3 regions of the Aneurinibacillus uraniidurans genome follow, and region 1 is predicted to be linked to each of the others. Evidence: riboswitches for the same ligand, from Rfam matches in the RefSeq annotation. Region 1 holds a riboswitch; each other region holds the start of a gene.

Region 1 (2,271 bases):
TGGTAAAATAAAGATAATTATTTTTAATAAGGAGGCGTATGTATGAACGCTGAATCGTCTGAATCCAGCAAACAGGAGCAAGACCATCTGGAACGAACCATTCGGGAGCGTGATGAACGCATTACACAAATGATGCGTGAAAAACAGGAAACCCGTATGCTTCTTGCCTCCGCAGAGCAGCCGTCCTTCTGGCGCCGCCTTTTTCGTCGAGTATAAAAAAACGCACAAGAGCAGGTGTTCCGGTATGGAACGGTATGCTCTGTGCGTTTTTTTGTGTGGTATTAAAATACCGGGATAACGGAGCCTTTGTATTTCTCTTGGATGAATTTCTTCGTATCCTCGGATTTCAGCACTGCGATCAGCTTTTTGATCTCGTCACGGTTCTCATCGCCTTCTTTAACTGCGATGATGTTTGCGAATGTTTTCGCTGCTTCAGAATCTTTCTTCTCCATTGCGATCGCTTTGTCTGGCGTTAGGCCGCCTTCCATTGCATAGTTACCATTAATTACAGCGTAATCAACTTCACCAACCGCACGCGGCAGCATAGAAGCTTCCATTTCTTTAATCTGAATGTTGTTCGGATTTTCTACAATATCCTTTTGTGTCAGCTCGTTGAGTGGCTTGCCAGCTTTCAGCTTAAACCAACCTTGTGCTTCAATCAGTTTTAATGCGCGTGCACCGTTGGATACATCATTCGGAATTGCGATCACAGCGCCTTTTTTCGGTTGCTTCGCTGTTTCTTTACCAGGGTATAAGCCCATCGGCTCAAGGTGAATACCGTCTAACGCTTTAATGTGTGTACCATGCTTTTTGTTAAAATCATCGAGGTAAGGTGTTGTCTGGAAATAGTTTGCATCAATTTGCTTGTCTTCAAGCGCTTTATTCGGAAGTACATAGTCGTTAAATACGCGGATTTCCATATCCACGCCTTGTGCTTTCAGCTTGTCCTGCACGCTTTTCAAAATCTCGGCATGCGGAACTGCACTTGCCCCTACAATAATCTTCTTTGTTTCTGCTTTTTGCTGGTTACCTCCACCGCCGCATGCTGCGAGCAGGCCTACAACCAGCGCAAGAATTGCCATTACAATCCACTTCTTCATGTGCAAAAACCCCTTTTCTTTTTTTGATCGTACAAAAAACTCCCTCGCCGGCAGAAAACCGAGAGGGAGTTGGTACTAGCAACCTCATCATCTCTTATCTGCCAGGAATTTCATCCTGCTGGATTTGGCACAAAATTTTCTTATAAGCAAGAAAATCCGCTGCCGGGCTTCATTGGGCCAGTCCCTCCGCCGCTCTCGATAAGCGAGTTTTATTTAATTACTGAAAATTATATTACTTCCCTTTAAAACGTTTGTCAAATATTTTTTCAATAAAATATTATTCAGACTTTTTTATGAAAGGTCCCTGCTGGCTTACAAGCATATCATACAGCTGTTTCATCATTCCTGACGCTGTAACGCGGTGCTGTGGTACACCACGATCGATTTTATAATCTTCCACCAAAAAAGTTTGCATTCCAACTTCTTCTGCGACCATATCCTGCTGCATATCATTCCCGATCATAATACAGCGTTCAGGTGGAATGCCGATAGATTCACTGATCTCCCGGAAGTAATTCGGATTTGGCTTGCAGTAATGAGCCTCTTCAAATACCGTCACATGCACGAAATCTTCCGCAGCAAATCCTGCCCAGCGCAGGCGTTCAATAATTGAAACACCTGGAAATACCGGATTCGTAGCGACAACAACATGATACCCCTGCCGCTTCGCTTCTTCCACCACTTTTGCGGCATATGGATGCGGGCCGCAGTCTTCCTGCAATACCGGAAACTCATCCGCATAAAACTGATCGAATACTGGCCACACCGTATCATACGCCAATCCAGTCAGATCAAGAAACTTCTGTTGGAATACTTCAGCATTCGTTTTCGTGCCATCATCGTCTTGCATGACATGCTTTGTCGCTTCCCAAAGTGATGCGCCAAGCTTTTGCGGCTCGATAATATGCGCCGTATAGGCTCCGAGACGTTCTATGTATCGCTTTACGAACGCTTCCGTATCCATCGTCAGCAGTGTCCCATCTAAATCAAATAAAATTGCACGCGGCTCCGTCATCGCCACTCCTCCTTTTAGCTGGTATTAACTCATACCGGGATATCCGATCTGGCGCAGCGCTTCGTACAAAATCACAGCTGCCGTGTTAGACAAATTGAGCGAACGCGTCGCATCGCTCATCGGAATACGGATAATCTGGCCGGGGTACTTCTCCAT
Region 2 (2,271 bases), 950 kb from region 1:
ATCTCGCTCGCCTGGAGAAAAAAGGGCTGATTCGTCGCGATCCGACTAAGCCGCGTGCCATTGAGATTCTAGATGGTGAAAGAGGAGATCTTGAACCAATAGGGATTAAGACTGTCACCGTCCCAGTCCTGGGCAAAGTCACAGCAGGTCTGCCTATTACCGCTGTAGAAAATGTAGAAGAGCATTTTGTTCTACCGGAGAACATGGTAGGAGCGGATACTGTCTATATGCTGCGCATTCAAGGCGAAAGCATGATAGACGCCGGAATTCTCGATGGCGATTACGTAATCGTCCGTCAGCAGCAGGTTGCCAATAATGGAGATATTGTTGTGGCGATGACCGAGGAAGACGAAGCAACTGTGAAGCGCTTCTTTAAAGAAAAAAATCACATCCGCCTTCAACCAGAGAATCAATCCATGGAACCAATTTTACTTCCAGCTGTAACGATTCTTGGCAAAGTTATCGGCGTATACCGCAACATTCACTAAGCCATACAAGAAGAAAGAAGACCCGCTGACTTTTAGTAGCCAGTGGGTCTTCTTTCTTCTTATATACGCGTTATAACACAACGATCAGGAACCAGATAATCATAACCAGTTGAATGATAATTTTTGCAACGGTGCTGCTTAAAAATCCGAGTACCGTTCCAGTCGCAATTCGCATTGCCAAGGCCCCTTTTCCTCGTACCACCTCAAGGCCCCAGACCGCAAGAAACGGACCAACCAAAATCGCAAATGGCCCCAGAAAAGCCCCGAGAAGCAGCGGTCCAGCCAATAGGCCGACCGTAGCCACGATCATGGACCATTTATCTCCCCCATACTTTTTCAGAAAATACGCGTTCGATAGCAAATCTGCCCCGATCAATAAAGCTGTCAGTACGGTCATCGGAACCCAGAACGTCCACGTTAACGGTACATGACCGAGCGCAAATTTGTATGTTAAAAATCCAATCCACACAAGCAGTGCATCAGGAATGATCGGGATTATAACACCCGCCAGGCTTAACAAAAATAACACGCCGATTCCTGTCCAAATTATCGCATCCACAGCCATCCCTCCTTTTTTTATCTTATCATGTTTTTATTTGGTATATGTTTATGTACGCAGTATTTTAGTACAATTAATTCATAGTATATAAATAAGAATTGTTTATATTAATCCTTGACGCCCGATTCCGCTTTTATATATACTAATCATAACGATATCGGTTGAACTTTATATGGTGATCCATTTCTTATCAAGAGCGGCGGAGGGAATAGGCCCGATGAAGCCCGGCAACCAGCAATTCTGCAAGGTGCCACATCCTACAGAACGAGTGGTTCTGACAGATGAGGAAGCGGACTTTTGCATTCACTTGTCCCTTTTCTCCGTACAGAATAGGGATTTTTTTATTTCAGGAGGCGACAATTATGGAACGAGTCATTCACATTTCCTACGATAAAATTGAATTAGCGGCCACTGTTCATTATCCAGCGCCCCACACACGCTGCGACCCGAATAAACGCTGGCCCGCGATTATTATTTGTCACGGATTCGTCGGTAGCCGAATCGGTCAGAACAGACTGTTCGTAGAGGCTGCACGTCGATTTGCTGAAGAAGGCTATTTCGTGCTCCGGTTTGATTATGCCGGATGTGGGGAAAGCGGCGGGAAATATGGCGACAATACAATGGAATCATTCATTGCCCAAACACGCCACGTACTCGACTATGTACGAAGTATCGATTGTGTCGACGCCTCGCGCATTACCTTGCTTGGACACAGTCTGGGCGGTGCCGTTGCTCGTCTGACAGCTAATCGCGATTCGCGCGTATCTTCTTTAATTTTATGGGCGCCAGTTGCACATCCATTTTATGATATTGTCCGCATTGTCGGCCGTGATGCATATGAAGAAGCCGAACAAACAGGCACGACGGATCATCTCGGATATGCCCTCCGCCCTGCATTTTTTCATTCACTTGCTCATGTGCAGCCATTAGCTGATACGGCGTCTGTATTTTATGGAGATGTATTTGTCGCACACGGCACAAATGATACAGACATTCCGTGCGATTATTGCGGCTTGTATCGTGAATCGCTGCGGCGACGCGCGGCTGGACGGTGTGACACAAAGCTAATTGACGGAGCGGACCATGTCTTCGCCTCTCTTGCTGGACGACGCGAATTATTCTCAGCTACTTCCGACTGGCTTGCGCAAGTTGAAGCGCAAAAAAGTGAATGGAGCGACTGGACGATCTAGCCTCTTTTTGTAGAATCAACAAGGGTTGGTGAGA
Region 3 (2,271 bases), 930 kb from region 1:
GTCTTTTGGTTCGTTTGTTTTAGTTTGTCATAAACGCAGCTGCTTCTTTTTTAAGAACTTCAGCCTTGTCTGTATTCTCCCACGGTACATTCAGGTCATTTCGACCGAAGTGTCCATATGCCGCTGTATTGCGGTAGATCGGACGGCGAAGGTCGAGTTCCTTAATGATGCCAGCCGGGCGGAGGTCAAAGTTTTTACGAACAAGCTCAACCAGAACTTCCTCTTCCACTTTACCTGTGCCAAATGTATCAACATTGATAGATACAGGCTGTGCAACCCCGATTGCATACGCTACTTGTACTTCACATTTGTCTGCAAGACCCGCTGCTACGATGTTTTTCGCTACATAGCGCGCTGCATACGCGCCAGAACGGTCAACCTTCGTCGGATCTTTACCGGAGAATGCACCACCGCCATGGCGAGCATATCCACCGTATGTGTCTACGATGATTTTACGGCCTGTAAGACCTGCATCTCCCTGTGGTCCGCCAATTACGAAACGGCCTGTCGGGTTGATGAAGTATTTTGTGCTCTCATCGAGCAGGCTTGCCGGAACAATCGGAGCAATTACGTGCTCTTTCAGATCTTTTTGGATCTGTTCCAGCGTTACAGATGGATCATGCTGCGTAGAGATAACGATTGTGTCAACACGAACCGGCTTATCTCCTTCGTATTCCACCGTTACTTGTGTTTTACCATCCGGGCGAAGGTACGCGAGTGTACCGTTCTTGCGGACTTCCGCTAAGCGGCGAGAAAGTTGATGAGACAACGAGATCGGAAGCGGCATGAGTTCAGGTGTTTCATTGCACGCGAACCCGAACATCAGGCCCTGATCTCCTGCACCGATTGCTTCGATTTGTTCATCTGTCATCTGACCTTCACGCGCTTCAAGTGCCTGGTCAACCCCTTGAGCGATGTCTGGAGACTGTTCGTCAATAGATGTAAGCACGGCACATGTGTCAGCATCAAAGCCGTATTTCGCACGGGTGTAACCGATCTCACGGATCGTCTCACGCACGACTTTCGGGATGTCTACATAGCAGCTTGTTGTGATCTCGCCTGCTACGAGTACCATACCTGTCGTAACAGATGTTTCAGCCGCTACGCGGGCATTTGCGTCTTTTTCAAGAATTGCATCAAGAATTGCATCAGAAACCTGGTCACAAATCTTATCCGGATGTCCTTCTGTTACGGATTCAGATGTGAAGAGATAACGACCTTTTTTAGGCGCCATATTCACGACCTCCTTTTAGTTGCTGTTATTTATTTGATGGTCCCTTCCCGAACCCATTTTGCAAAGCAGTAAAAAACCTTTTCCAAATGCATCACACCTGGAAAAGGGTTGATTTTTACTCAATCTTTGCCCTTTATCTTCCAGAAACAGCATAAAAAATTATGCCTTCTGCTGGTTAGCACCGTTCACCGCCATATGCGGCCATGAGGTTGCCGGGTTTCATCGGGCCAGTCCCTCCACCTTCTCGGGATATAGGGTCTTCATTCTAGACGAATATATCTTATTTCTGTTTAACTGTCAATCATTCTATTGGACCTTGTAGTCGCCGCGCACGATAATATCTGCTTTGCCACTTGTCACAGTAAGCCCGCGTCCATCCGCACGCGGAATGAGCAGCAGGTGGTCATGCGGCACGGCTTCGCCATCTGGCATACTTGTTCCACTCGTCAGATCCGGGATCGTATAGTCCACACCCGGCGTCACCGCTTTAACTTGTCCGGTGCGTACAATGAATTCTGTCCCTTCCATCCCCGTAATGGTTTGGCCTGCCGTCACTTTCTCGACCGTGTAAGATGCCGTACCACCTGTGGAATTATTCGGGGCTGTCGGCTGCGATGATGACTGAATGAGCTTGACCAGCTCTTGGCGCACCTGATCCACATAACTGCGCGTTACAACCGGGTCCCCTTCTGTTCCTGGCTCAGTTGGGGCCGCTGTCCCGACTGATACGAGTCCGACCGTAAAGGCTAACGCCGCGCCGGTGATTCCGTATCCCCATTTATTCACAACTTCTTCCTCCCTTTGTGTTTTTCTGTTAACTTATACGTTTATTTCTTACAAAGGTCGTGGTTTTTTACCTATTTTATATGAACAAGCCATTCCGCTTCTTTTTTCTCTACGCTGATCGCATCAAAATCCCGGTCTAGTTGATCAAGTGCGACCCATGTCGCTCCATTCTCACTGCGCACATGCGGGTTGCCCGACACCGCGTATTTACGCTCGGTTTCCCCAATGCGGAGTGCTGCCTGCTGTTTTGC

The links. Region 1 has a riboswitch for S-adenosylmethionine ahead of PO771_RS16005 (MetQ/NlpA family ABC transporter substrate-binding protein). Riboswitches for the same ligand answer to the same signal wherever they lie in the genome.
Region 2: it holds a riboswitch for S-adenosylmethionine, as region 1 does, so the genes downstream of both, PO771_RS11285 (alpha/beta hydrolase) here and PO771_RS16005 (MetQ/NlpA family ABC transporter substrate-binding protein) in region 1, are expected to answer to the same signal.
Region 3: it holds a riboswitch for S-adenosylmethionine, as region 1 does, so the genes downstream of both, metK (methionine adenosyltransferase) here and PO771_RS16005 (MetQ/NlpA family ABC transporter substrate-binding protein) in region 1, are expected to answer to the same signal.

Annotation. Positions count from the first base shown of each region.
Region 1 is NZ_CP116902.1:3,211,786-3,214,056, forward strand. Features, by position in the region: gene PO771_RS16000 (DUF3967 domain-containing protein) at 43-216, shown strand; gene PO771_RS16005 (MetQ/NlpA family ABC transporter substrate-binding protein) at 282-1,100, opposite strand; SAM riboswitch class I at 1,192-1,305, opposite strand; gene PO771_RS16010 (HAD family hydrolase) at 1,378-2,115, opposite strand; gene trmL (tRNA (uridine(34)/cytosine(34)/5-carboxymethylaminomethyluridine(34)-2'-O)-methyltransferase TrmL) at 2,140-2,271, opposite strand, start outside.
Region 2 is NZ_CP116902.1:2,259,407-2,261,677, forward strand. Features, by position in the region: gene lexA (transcriptional repressor LexA) at 1-488, shown strand, start outside; gene PO771_RS11280 (DUF456 domain-containing protein) at 559-1,047, opposite strand; SAM riboswitch class I at 1,232-1,335, shown strand; gene PO771_RS11285 (alpha/beta hydrolase) at 1,410-2,237, shown strand.
Region 3 is NZ_CP116902.1:292,635-294,905, reverse strand. Features, by position in the region: gene metK (methionine adenosyltransferase) at 20-1,234, opposite strand; SAM riboswitch class I at 1,365-1,490, opposite strand; gene PO771_RS01445 (hypothetical protein) at 1,541-2,020, opposite strand; gene PO771_RS01440 (S41 family peptidase) at 2,092-2,271, opposite strand, start outside.